DNA from 3 places in the Lysinibacillus sp. JNUCC 51 genome. Region 2 is predicted to be linked to each of the others. Evidence: riboswitches for the same ligand, from Rfam matches in the RefSeq annotation. Region 2 holds a riboswitch; each other region holds the start of a gene.

Region 1 (4,280 bases), 530 kb from region 2:
CAAACGTTCATTTGGATGCGCATTTGCTTTATATTCTTCGATAATGTCAGTGATAAGTGGTATGAGCTGTTCAGGCTCTAACCCCTCCACAACTGGCTGGGCAGCATGTGCTGTACGACCAACCGGCTTAGCACCAATAAAAACATCAAATTTACTTTTACGATAAACAATTCCAATATCATCGAATACTGCTCGATAACACGCCATACCGCAGCCGTTAAAGCCAATATTTAATGTTTTCGGTAACGACATCCCACCAAGCTTTGCTTGAATCTCTTCTGCATACGGAATCGAATCGTACTTTTCTCCATAACAGAAGTCACAAGCTTTTAACGATAACACATCACCAAGTGGTGCTAGTAAAAAGCCAACTTCACGAAGCTTTGCTGTAGCCTCTTCAGGATCAGACGTAGGAATTTTCAAATGAATCTGATGGTCTGGTGTATACTCCATCGTCCCTTCCTCGCCAACTACCTCAGCTAACGTCATCATTTGTTGAGGAGTAAAGAACTTATTGGCTACCCCAGGACTAACCGCTAATTCAAAAATGGATTCGATTTTTTGTTGAACACGCTTAGGTGTAACTTTCACCGCGCTTGTTCCCTTCACCATAGCAAGTGCAGCTGTCGCCATTTCCAGTGATGATTTCTTAGGCTTTGATTGTGGTCTGATGGCTAAACTGGGCTTAATTCGATTGGCATTAGGATCTGTCGCAAAATCATTACTCGCTGCTCCTGTTTCTTGATTCATTGCCCATGGTTCATTTTCTTCCTTAAGTCGTTGATGTGGTCGTAACGGTTGTTTTTCTTCACCAAGTGTATATTTACGCTGATAACCACGTGGGGTAATCATTTTATTGTCGTAGAAGAATGTTGTTGAATTCCCGATAATAACTGTCGTTAACATGCCAATATCGTGTTCAAGCATTTCTGCTAAAGTAGTCATCGTAATTTCCTGACGGTCACGATACGCGCTTTTCACAAGTCCAACCGGCGTATCTGGTGAACGATATTCTAATAAAATTCGTTGTGCCTCAACGATTTGTCTCGTACGACGCCCACTCTTCGGGTTATAAAGAGCAATAACAAAATCCGCCATAGCTGCCGCTTCCACTCGTTTTGCAATTAAATTCCAAGGTGTTAAGTGATCACTTAGACTAATGGTACAAGCGTCATGCATAATGGGAGCACCTAGTAAACTTGCACAGGAATTAATAGCTGAAATACCAGGAACAATTTCTACCTCGATACCAGTTGCTTCTGTCCAGCCTAGCTCGATTAATACCTCATACACTAATCCAGCCATTCCATAAACCCCGGCATCTCCACTAGAAATGACCGATACGATACTTCCAGCCTCCGCTTGACGTACCGCTTCCTGTGCACGTGAAACTTCCTCTGTCATACCAGTACTAATAATTGACTTTGCACTAACTAAATCCTGAATAAGTTCTACATAAGTTTTATAGCCTATGATCATATCACTTTGTTGTAGTGCCTCCACAGCGCGAGTAGTAATATGTTTAAAGTCTCCAGGGCCAAAGCCAACTACGAAAATCTTACCTTTTTGCGCCATTCTGCTACCCCTCTTTCACCTTTTCAATGCCTTTTATGGCTGTTGTTTGCGCTGTACGCTGTAACGAACCTTCACGCAATGTAAAAACATGCTCATTATGTAACACTTCATGATTTAAATCTTGTACGAGCGCTCTCGCATGCTCCATTGTCGGTACTCGGTACCAATTCCCTTGAGGATAAGCAATGACAACACAAGCATCCTTACATCTGCCATTACAGCGGGTCCTTGTCGTATGTATTTCTTTATCAAGCGCTAGTAACTGTATTTCATCACGGATTGCCAGTGTAATGTCCTCAGCATCTTTTTTCATACAGCTACTGCCATTACAAATAAAAAGATGTGTTTTCATCCCCTCTAAATTCCAAGTTGTCATAGTTTTACTCCCCTCATTTGCTTTTTGGAAAAAAAAAAACCTTTACTCTAGACGAAGAGTAAAGGTTTAGTAGAAGCCAAATAAAAACGAATATTTACAGGTACTCGCTCTCGCTTCAACTTCTCCCTCCGAAAAGTTTGCATGCATCATCACATAAGCAGGTTTCCTGACTTAAGCTTCCTTTTACTTTCGCGCCTTCCTAGCTTTCACTAGTGGCATCCGCGATTTCATCAGCTATTACAGTAGCGGGGGCTGTATCGGATTTTCACCGATTTCCCTATTATCTTGAAAATATTCAAGCACTTATGGATGTTTTATATGAATTTATCTAATTGAAAACTGTTTCTATCATAGCTCATTTTTTTAAAATTTCAATATTTCTTTCTAAATTTGTGACATTTTCATTAATTTTTTTAGAAAGATGTGATATTCATTTTAGATTTATCCGAATTTTCGACATAGAAACTCAATTAAAAATATTTTCATAAAAAGTATAGCATATTTATGGAAAATCATGTTACACTTTGTCGTGAAATCTCACAACTTCATCTTTTTTCGGTGCGAATTGTTCATCATTTCGCTTAAAAGGGAAGCCGGTTCAAGTCCGGCGCGGTCCCGCCACTGTACTAGGGAGTTTTATGATAATGTCACTGTCCAAAGGATGGGAAGGCCTATAAAACGTTGAACTAAAGCCAGGAGACCTGCCGAAAAATATGTGATCGTTTCAACCTACGAGGATGGGTGTGCGGCTTAGCAAATTATAATTTTATTTGCATTTTTTCAGCTATGCATTTTTCCGCAAATGGAGAAGTGCTTTTTTATTTTCGCACGCTAATTCGAAATAATTTATTGAGGAGGAGAGATTTTTGAAATTCTCAGGTTGGAAGCTTAGTTATTTCTTATTGGCATTTTTATTCGTACCAAATCGTGCATTTGCGATGCATATTATGGAGGGCTTTTTGCCAATTGAATGGGCGATTTTTTGGTGGGTCATATCGATTCCTTTTATTATTTTAGGATTACGTTCTATTCGTAAAACCATCGATGAAAATCCTGAAACAAAAATGATATTAGGTCTATCGGGTGCCTTTGCCTTTGTGCTATCAGCTTTAAAAATTCCTTCTGTAACGGGAAGTTGCTCACATCCGACAGGAGTTGGGCTTGGAACAGTTCTTTTTGGACCATTAGCGATGAGTGTTATCGGGACAATCGTATTATTATTCCAAGCTTTACTTTTAGCACATGGTGGGCTTACAACTTTAGGAGCTAATGCCTTTTCCATGGCCATTATGGGCCCTATTATCGCTTACTATGTATTTAAGGGCTCACTAAAAATGGGGCTATCATTTTCCATCGCTGTCTTTTTAGCAGCAATGCTTGGTGACTTAGGTACATATGTTGTCACTTCTGTGCAATTAGCACTTGCCTTCCCTTCTGAGGTCGGAGGCTTTATGGCTTCATTCACAAAGTTTGCAGGTATTTTTGCATTAACGCAAATTCCTCTTGCTGTTAGTGAAGGAATTTTAACAGTGGTCGTTATGAACTTCCTGAAAAAATACAATGTCAGTGAATTAAAAGCTCTACGTGTTTTTTCAGCAAAGGAGGCTCACTAAAAATGAAAAAAAACTTACTGCTTTTAGCAATTGTTGTGTTATTAGCAATCGTTCCCCTATTTATTCAAAAAGGTGCAGAATTCGGAGGTGCTGATGGCGAAGCGGAAGCTGCGATTAGTGAAATAGATGCAAGCTACGAGCCATGGTTTGAAAGCTTATGGGAGCCACCCAGTGGTGAAATTGAAAGCTTATTATTCGCACTTCAAGCTGCTATCGGAGCTGGATTTATCGGCTATTTCATCGGCTTAATGCGCGGCAAACATAAAGAGGGTTAAGAGATGTTACTCATTGATAAGTATGCTTATTTGAATAAACTAGCGTCTGTTCATCCGTTAGAAAAAATGACGTTCTCCCTTGGACTACTTTTATTGTCGCTTATCATGAGAGATGAACGAATTTCACTCATTACATTTATTGTGATGAGTGCTTTTATCATTATCGGCGCAAAAATTCCTACAAAGTATTATGCAAAATTACTATTGCTACCTGGATTTTTTTTACTATCAAGTTTAGTATCAATTTTAATTTCTATTGCGCCAACAACTAGCACGCTACCAACGCACATATGGTCATTTTCTCTTAATAGTTGGACAATTTTTGTCGGCAGTGCAAGCCTAGAGACAGCGCAGCAGCTTTTTTTCATCGTCCTTGGCAGCATTAGCTGTTTGTATTTTTTAATTCTCACAACTTCAGTACAATCCATTTGTTACGTCTTG
Region 2 (4,280 bases):
ATGAGCTAGTGTACCTTTCCCATTTGTCGGGAAGATTCCTAATTTCAAGCTAAATAAATATAATAGTAAAAAACCTAACCAAAATGTTGGAATCGATACACTCATGACCGTAAATAGTCTAATTACTTTATCGATGATGGAATGCTTATACAATGCACTTATTATTCCTAATGGCATACTTATTCCTAAAATCAAGACAAATGCAGCAACTGCTAATTCAATGGTTGCGGGTATTTTAGCGAATAGCTCATGTGCTACAGGTAATTTACTTACAAAAGATGTACCAAAATCTAAATGCAAAACGCCTTTTATCCATAGCAAATATTGAATAAAAAAAGGTTTGTCTGTTCCAAGTTCTTCTCGTAAAGTTTGAATGGCTTCTGCTGTTGGTGCAACTCTTGCTAATCTAAGAATGACCTCAGCAGGTTCTACTGGGACGAAACGAATAAATACAAAGGTCAGGATGGATACACCCAATAGTACAAACGGTAATGTTAAAATTCTTTTTAAACAAAACATCCATGTCGATTCATACATGCTGTCACTTCCTAATCAATCCTATGATAAAGAGAGAGTTGTCTTTTATCGACATACTCTCTCTTTTACAGTTATTTTTCTTTCTCCATTTGTGCAAATGGAATATCGTATTCAGATGCACGTGGAGCAAAATCCTTCATATATGGCTGATAAATCACGCTATTAGTTTCGTAAGATATAGGATAGAATAGTGCTTGGTCATGGAACATGGTTAAAATATCCGTATAAAGTTGCACTCTCTCTTTTTCATCTGTACCTACTAATAATTGATGAATTTTGTTATCGATTTCTTTGGCATTTGGTAAGCCTAATTTCGCTTCATAGACACCATTAGCGTTTGGTGTAGCTGATTCATTAGCAAAGCTATGTGGATCTGTTGGTGGTCCATTTGTACGCCAGAAATTAATATCGACTTGATTATCCATTAATTTTTGAAGACCCACCATCACATCTGCGCCTTCTAAATTCAACTGTACCCCTATTTTTGCTAGTTCACCTTGCATGAGTTCCGCCATTGGTTTTTGAATCGCATCTGTTGCAATGTAGATTAAATCTAATGTTAGTGGTTGTCCGTCTTTAGAGCGAATTTTTTCACCCTTTTGTAGCGTCCATCCCGCTTCATCAAGAAATTGCTGCGCTTTTTTCGGATTATATAAAATTGGAGCTAAATCAATATTGGCATATGGTATAGCATCCCAAAATAGTGTATGGGCAACTTTTTCTGTACCATGTGTAATACTGTCAACCATTTGCTCCTTATTGATTGCATATTGAATCGCTTGACGTACCTTTAATTCTGCCAATGGTCCAGACTGTGTATTAAAAAGCAGCGCTCGCGTAGACAAAGGTTCAGACGTAGCGGTTTTATATTTTCCACTATCTTTTAAATACGTATAGTTATCTAAACTAATGATGCCACGACCATATATTAAATCTAATTCTTCGTTTTCAAATGCTAACGAAATAGATTCTGAATCAGGAATAATTTTTACTTTTATTTTATCTACAAGAGGTTTTTCACCCCAGTAGTTTTCGTTTCGACTAAATAAAGCATATTCATCCTTTTTGTATTCTGTTAATACCCATGGGCCTGTCCCAATTGGTGCTTTGATTGAATCTTGTGTCGTATCACCTTTAGGGAATCCATTTTCCCCTAAAAAACGGAACGGTCTTACGAAGGCAAGTTCGTTTAATACAGGGTAATAGGGTTCATCCAATTGCAAACGAATTGTAAAGTCATCCACTTTCACAACGTCTTTAATATGATTGACCATGCCCATCCAAGAATGCATATCACGATTAGCTAAAACTGCATTAAAGTTACGAATCACATTGTCTGCATTAAAAGCCGTTCCATCAGAATACTTAACATCTTTTCTCAAATGGAAAACATAAGAGGTTTTATCCTCTGAGATGTCCCAACTTTCCGCTAGTTTCGGCGTAATTGTTCCGTCATCGTTATATTCAACCAATGATTCATAGACCATTGCTTGTGCTGTCATTTGATTTGGTAAATATGTATGGGGATTTAATGGACCTACATCTAATGGCCACCCAATCGTTATCATTTTTTCGTCTGTCTGTTGTTTCGATGCTGTCTCTCCCTTTTCATGATCAGTGCTTGTACAGCCAGTGAGTAAACTGAAGATCAAAACAAGCATGAAAGGAAGTAAATACTTAGTCAATCTCATTTTCTGTCTCCTATCGTTGTTTGCGGTGCACGAATCTACTTATTAAAAGAAGGCATAAAAAAAACCTTATTTCAAAAGAATAAGGACAGAATAACTTACTATGAGTAAACTCCCATCCATCTCCCTATCTTTCGTAGATCATCAATGAATCTCTTTACAAGCAGGCATTCTGGCTCATGAATCATGATTTTGCTTCACCTTCCCAAGTAATCACTCAGTGGTAATCGAAACAAAACTCCTCATTTACAGCTGCGGGACAGCATGGGATTTACACCCATTTTCCTTTTAATTGAATGAAAGTTATCTCACTCAAACTTGTAATGATTGCTATGAAATTAGTATTAAACATAACATGCTCTAATGTTCGCGTCAATTTTATTTTCTGAATATAATAAAATTCACAAAATAAATAATGACTAACATAACAAGGCCAGGAGCTTAAACCTGGCCTTGTTTGACTTCAGCTTTCTTCAATGAAAACAGAATATAGATCTTTATCAATTTCATGGGAATCTTCTATAACCCACGAGGTTTCGGTTAAAATTCGCTGCAACCCCTCCAGCCCTAGATATCGGATTTGCACGCCAATAAACTCTGTAAAACCTAGGTATCATGGATTTACATTCGCCCGGTCGAAAATTAATGAACCCGTGACCCTTTTTATCAAACTTTATTCCCTGCGCCATTTCTCAATAATAGCTCCTGTTTTCATTACAATGTAATAGTTATTAGTCAACATTAATTTGAAACCATCCTGTTTCATCAGGAAAGTCCCTTCTGGATAACGTTTGGCCAGAAATCAATTGACGATATGAAGTGATAGTACCATCGTGTGAAACTATAAAAATCTTATCTTTTTTCAATAACTTCAAATTTGCAATAAATTGTTGTGCAATGTTATTGAAATCACTATCTGGCATAGTATTTATACCATCTGACCACAAATCAGGAGGCACATTCATATCGATTTCTAGATTCGGATAATCCTTTTTGATTGTTTCTAAATTAATGATTTTATCACAAGGCAATGTTTTTCCATTTGGGTGGAAAGGAAATATTCGTGGGGAAACAAATGGGCTTACTATCTTACGACAATCAACATGCGAAGTCCAAATTAGTGCAGTTTCCAGCGTTCTTTTAAGAGGACTAATAAATATAATATCTTCTTCCGTTAAGGTGAACTTTTTCCTTAACAACTTCGCTTGACTTATTCCTAATGCTGTTAATGAAGGATTATTTACTTGCAAGCTATTTGGAAAAGCTAGTGTGTGTTCACCTTGGCCATGACGAATAAATATCAATTCCACTTTATCACCACTCTTCTTAACAAATAAAATGCCGTTAGATTGATCAAAATAGCGTATTCTTTTTGATTACACCTCACAGACCAGGCAGCGTTATTTATCTCGAAATTTAATCTTTAATATACTATGAACACCAGTACCATCGAGATAATGTTTTCACCATATTCAATAAGTCCACCAGGAAAGTCTACTTACTAATGAAGGTGGTTTATTTTCTTTATCATTAAGGTTTCGTTATCTTTAAATAATGTTACACTCACTACTTAATTTGATAAATTCATCCACATCTTTAATGCATAATTCAATTCCTTTTATCCAAAATGCTTCCGAAGTGATATCTTCACCTAAATGTTTCATCACTAAATCTTCTGTGCACATACTCCCTGAATCGCGAAGCAAATTCAAATAACATCTTTCGAATTCTTTACCTTTTTCTTTTGCCTTTGCAAATAAACTCAATGCAAACAAATATCCGAATGAATATGGAAAATTATAAAAAGGAGATTGTGTAATATAATAATGTGGTGTCCATATCCATGAATGCAGTGAAGGATTATCAAGAGAACCATCATATCCTTCATCTATTGCTTCTTGCATAATTTCGTTTAAGCGTGAAGATGAAACAATTCCTTCTTTACGTTCTTCATAAAATTTCATTTCAAATAAAAACCTAGAATGAATATTCATGAAATTCATGACACTACGCTTTAATTTCTCATCAAGTAAAAATAATTTTTCGTTAGTAGAT
Region 3 (4,280 bases), 230 kb from region 2:
TATGAATCGAAACAAAGCAAATGCATTTACTTCTCAATGGGTATTTCTTGAAGAAAGTATCTAATAAAATATAAAGTATTTAAAAAGTCACCCACATAAAATAGTGAGTGACTTTCTTTAATTATTATTTGTCACAAGCTAATCCATCACCATCTCTATCCAGTCTAGATGAGTAGCCAGGTTCTCCTCTTCGAATGTTTGAATAGCCTGCTGCCTTAGCTTCTTTACAATTTCTGAAACTTACACTTTGTTGAGGTGCGGTTGTTGTAGTAGTTGTCTGTTGAGTAGCTTCTTGTTTTTGAGTTTCATCAAGTCTCTTTTGCTCTTCAATCTTATTCTGTTCTTCTTGCTTTCTTATTTCCTCTTGTTTTTGTAATTCTTCTTGTCTCTTTAGCTCTTCTTGTTTTTTACGTTCATTTTCTTGTTCTTCTAATTTTTTATTCTGTTCTTCGATATTTTTCTCATAATCTTCTATTTTCTTATCTATATCTTGTTCTCTTATCTTTAGTTCCTTCTCTAGCTTAACTAAGTGTTTTTCTTTGTCTTTTAGTTGCTGTTCCTTTTTTAGCAATTCTTCCTTTTGAGCATTATTTGTACCGTTAAAACAAGATGCGAGTAAAATTATAATTAAGAAAAATAACGTTATGATGACCCGTATTTGTTTAGTGAAATGACCATACTTCCACATTAAAAATAAGCCTATTGGAAAGAAGATGATTAAAAAGAAAATGGTCCAAAATCTACTATGCATTACCTTATACCTCCTAGAAAATAGTTACAAAGTAAGTATACCAAATTAAATATAATATTCTATAAGAATTTTCCTATTAAGGTTAATAGTGTCTCTTTTTATTATCCTTTTATACCTAAGAAAACGATAATTATCAAAAAAAATAATGAAGGATTTCTCTTAATTGAGACAAATTTCATATAGAGGTAATCTTAACTGATGATGAAATTAATGAAGAAAAACAGAAAAAACTGAATAGGTTTTAGGTGATTATTAAAATTGATTTATTAATTAGTGGGATAATTTACCTTTTTCTTTTCCAGTTTCTTGACAGTAGGTATAATACACATTACAATTTAGTTTGATAGTCTGAAAGGAATATTTACTCTATAATTTCCGACATCTATAAAATGGCTAATTTAATAGGAATGTGTAGAACTATTGATTCCTATGACAACTGAATAGCGTAGAGTAATAGGTGTAAATTGCGTGCAATTTACTTAAAAGGGAAGTCGGTGCAAATCCGACACTGTCCCGCAACTGTAAATGTGAGCGACTTTTCATAGACCACTGTTTAACGACGGGAAGGCGAAAAGTAGCGATGACCATAAGTCAGGATACCTGCCTATTATGAGTACACACCATAACCCTACGAGGAATAGGAGGTGGCATGTTGACAAAACAGAATGTTCTGTTCGTCGCTGTACGTCAAACGCCCAAGATAAGAGAAGGAATTTGCGGTTGAGCTAATTCTTTCGTATTTGGGCACCGTTTGACAGTATATGATGAACGAAAAAGATAGAATGAAGGATTTCCTCGGTTGATGGGAAATCCTTTTTTTACTGATGACTTCCGTTTTGAAAATATGTACGAAAAGAGGATGCACGTATGACAAATATTAATGGATGTACAGCACAGCAAACGCAATATTTAGATATGAAAATTTGTAAGCAGCCACGCACTGAAGTTACTAAGAAAGCTACAACAAGAATGGTTATAGAATCACTTGTTGATCAATTAATAGCTAGCAATCTTATTAGTAATGAACGATTATTTGAGCAAATTTTATATAACAAAGATATTATTTGGATTCAAAATAAAAATATTAATGGGCATCTTTTTGCAAAGGCAAATATAACAGATCAACTTAAAACAAAAACAAATAGTTTTATGATCTATATGCCAACAAATCCAATTGTGTATGAGGTGAATGGTGAGCATTATCATTTAATTACACGCATTGATTCGACTCGTGCAAAACCGAATTTAGAGCGACTCTCTCAAGCTCCTAAGCCAATATTAAGTGCTGCTCGGGTCAATGATTTACTGTGCTCGATAGTAATGCGCTTTTATGAAACATATATAGAGGATCTATCACAGGTAGCTCATAAAAACAAAGAGCTGATTAATTTTGTAGAGCGAGAGTATCAATTATTTTTAGAAGCTGTGAAGGAACTAAATGATTATCATTTAAACTGGCACCCACGAGGTAACGGTCATGAGCTACTGCTAAGATCGATTGATAATTTACAACTTTTGAAAAGTAGACCTGGCAAGGTTTTAATTGATTTTTCTAATTCTCATAGTTACGTTGTTGTGGAGTCTCCATATCGTATGTTCAAACAGGCACAGAAAGCTGTACAAGCATTGTGAAATAAATTCGCGCTAGGTGAAGATCGAAACCCGCGTATGGAAGGATACTCGCGGAAGAGGGTGGAATACTCGCGCGGAAGCAGAGCGAATACTCGCGGAAGTAGACTGGAATACTCGCGGAAGAGGGTGGAATACTCGCGGAAGAGAGTGGAATACTCGCGGAAGAGGGTGGAATACTCGCGGAAGAGAGTGGAATACTCGCGGAAGAGGGTGGAATACTCGCGGAAGAGGGTAGAATACTCGCGGAAGCAGAGCGGAATACTCGCGGAAGCATAGCGAATACTCGCGGAAGAGAGTGGAATACTCGCGGAAGAGAGTGGAATACTCGCGGAAGAGAGTGGAATACTCGCGGAAGAGAGTGGAATACTCGCGGAAGAGGGTGGAATACTCGCGGAAGTAGACTGGAATACTCGCGGAAGGGAGTGGAATACTCGCGGAAGAGGGTTGAATACTCGCGGAAGAGAGTGGAATACTCGCGGAAGCAGAGCGAATACTCGCGGAAGAGGGTGAAATACTCGCGGAAGAGAGTAGAATACTTGCGGAAGCATAGCGGAATACTCGCGGAAGCATAGCGGAATACTCGCGGAAGCATAGCGAATACTCGCGGAAGGGAGTGGAATACTCGCGGAAGAGAGTGGAATACTCGCGGAAGAGAGTGGAATACTTACGCGGAAGAGAGTGGAATACTTACGCGGAAGAGAGTGGAATACTTACGCGGAAGAGAGTGTAATACTCGCGGAAGTAGACTGGAATACTCGCGGAAGTAGACTGGAATACTCGCGGAAGCAGAGCGAATACTCGCGGAAGGGAGTGGAATACTCGCGGAAGAGAGTGGAATACTCGCGGAAGCATAGCGAATACTCGCGGAAGAGGGTGGAATACTCGCGGAAAAGAGTAGAATACTCGCGGAAAAGAGTAGAATACTCGCGGAAGAGAGTGGAATACTCGCGGAAGAGAGTGGAATACTCGCGGAAGCAGAGCGGAATACTCGCGGAAGCATAGCGAATACTCGCGGAAGGGAGTGGAATACTCGCGGAAGGGAGTGGAATACTCGCGGAAGGGAGTGGAATACTCGCGGAAGCAGAGCGAATACTCGCGGAAGTAGACTGGAATACTCGCGGAAGCAGAGCGAATACTCGCGGAAGGGAGTGGAATACTCGCGGAAGGGAGTGGAATACTCGCGCGGAAGCAGAGCGAATACTCGCGGAAGGGGGTGGAATACTCGCGGAAGAGAGTGTAATACTCGCGGAAGAGAGTAGAATACTTACGCGGAAGAGAGTGTAATACTCGCGGAAGTAGACTGGAATACTCGCGGAAGCATAGCGAATACTCGCGGAAGGGAGTGGAATACTCGCGGAAGGGAGTGGAATACTCGCGGAAGGGAGTGTAATACTCGCGGAAGGGAGTGGAATACTCGCGGAAGCAGAGCGAATACTCGCGGAAGTAGACTGGAATACTCGCGCAAAGCTAGTAGTTACCCATAAAAGTATAGTAAATCCGCACGAAACATAAAAACAGGACAATGAGAAAAATCATGTCCTGTTTTTATGAATTTAGTCAATACAATGCATCGCAGCTTGCGCTTCCTGCCATGGAACGGAGTAGCCCTTACCTTTTGCACAAAAAATACTAGTGGATGTATATTCAGGATCGGCATTCTTGTCGTAGCCAATTTGTGCAATAATGTCTTCTGAATTGTGACATACATCATAGCCATCAAATTGTAGAGAAAGTACGCCCTTTCCATTGGTGTAGGCGGCAAAGGTTGTACTGTAGCTCATAAATGTTGCGACGGGTGCTCGACCAGTTAAAATCGCATCATTTTCAGTTAAGGTTGGTGCGTCAAATGTGCCAGCGGCTTGTTGAATATCAGTCATCATGCGGCCGATAAAATCAC

Evidence for each region. Region 2 has a riboswitch for cobalamin ahead of nikA (nickel ABC transporter substrate-binding protein). Riboswitches for the same ligand answer to the same signal wherever they lie in the genome.
Region 1: another riboswitch for cobalamin. It lies ahead of JNUCC51_RS21545 ((2Fe-2S) ferredoxin domain-containing protein); the one in region 2 lies ahead of nikA (nickel ABC transporter substrate-binding protein).
Region 3: another riboswitch for cobalamin. It lies ahead of JNUCC51_RS00720 (hypothetical protein); the one in region 2 lies ahead of nikA (nickel ABC transporter substrate-binding protein).

The regions. Positions count from the first base shown of each region.
Region 1 covers NZ_CP065545.1:4,472,087-4,476,366, reverse strand. The annotation lists gene cobJ (precorrin-3B C(17)-methyltransferase) at 1-1,575, opposite strand, end outside; gene JNUCC51_RS21545 ((2Fe-2S) ferredoxin domain-containing protein) at 1,580-1,951, opposite strand; cobalamin riboswitch at 2,090-2,273, opposite strand; cobalamin riboswitch at 2,491-2,674, shown strand; gene JNUCC51_RS21540 (energy-coupling factor ABC transporter permease) at 2,818-3,564, shown strand; gene JNUCC51_RS21535 (energy-coupling factor ABC transporter substrate-binding protein) at 3,567-3,839, shown strand; gene cbiQ (cobalt ECF transporter T component CbiQ) at 3,843-4,280, shown strand, end outside.
Region 2 covers NZ_CP065545.1:5,001,529-5,005,808, forward strand. The annotation lists gene nikB (nickel ABC transporter permease) at 1-537, opposite strand, end outside; gene nikA (nickel ABC transporter substrate-binding protein) at 609-2,228, opposite strand; cobalamin riboswitch at 2,371-2,562, opposite strand; gene JNUCC51_RS24205 (histidine phosphatase family protein) at 2,957-3,535, opposite strand; gene JNUCC51_RS24210 (M3 family oligoendopeptidase) at 3,773-4,280, opposite strand, start outside.
Region 3 covers NZ_CP065545.1:109,230-113,509, reverse strand. The annotation lists gene JNUCC51_RS00725 (excalibur calcium-binding domain-containing protein) at 125-751, opposite strand; cobalamin riboswitch at 1,190-1,373, shown strand; gene JNUCC51_RS00720 (hypothetical protein) at 1,619-2,383, shown strand; gene JNUCC51_RS00715 (hypothetical protein) at 2,420-2,659, shown strand; gene JNUCC51_RS00710 (hypothetical protein) at 2,806-2,955, shown strand; gene JNUCC51_RS00705 (hypothetical protein) at 3,062-3,385, shown strand; gene JNUCC51_RS00700 (elongation factor G) at 3,937-4,280, opposite strand, start outside.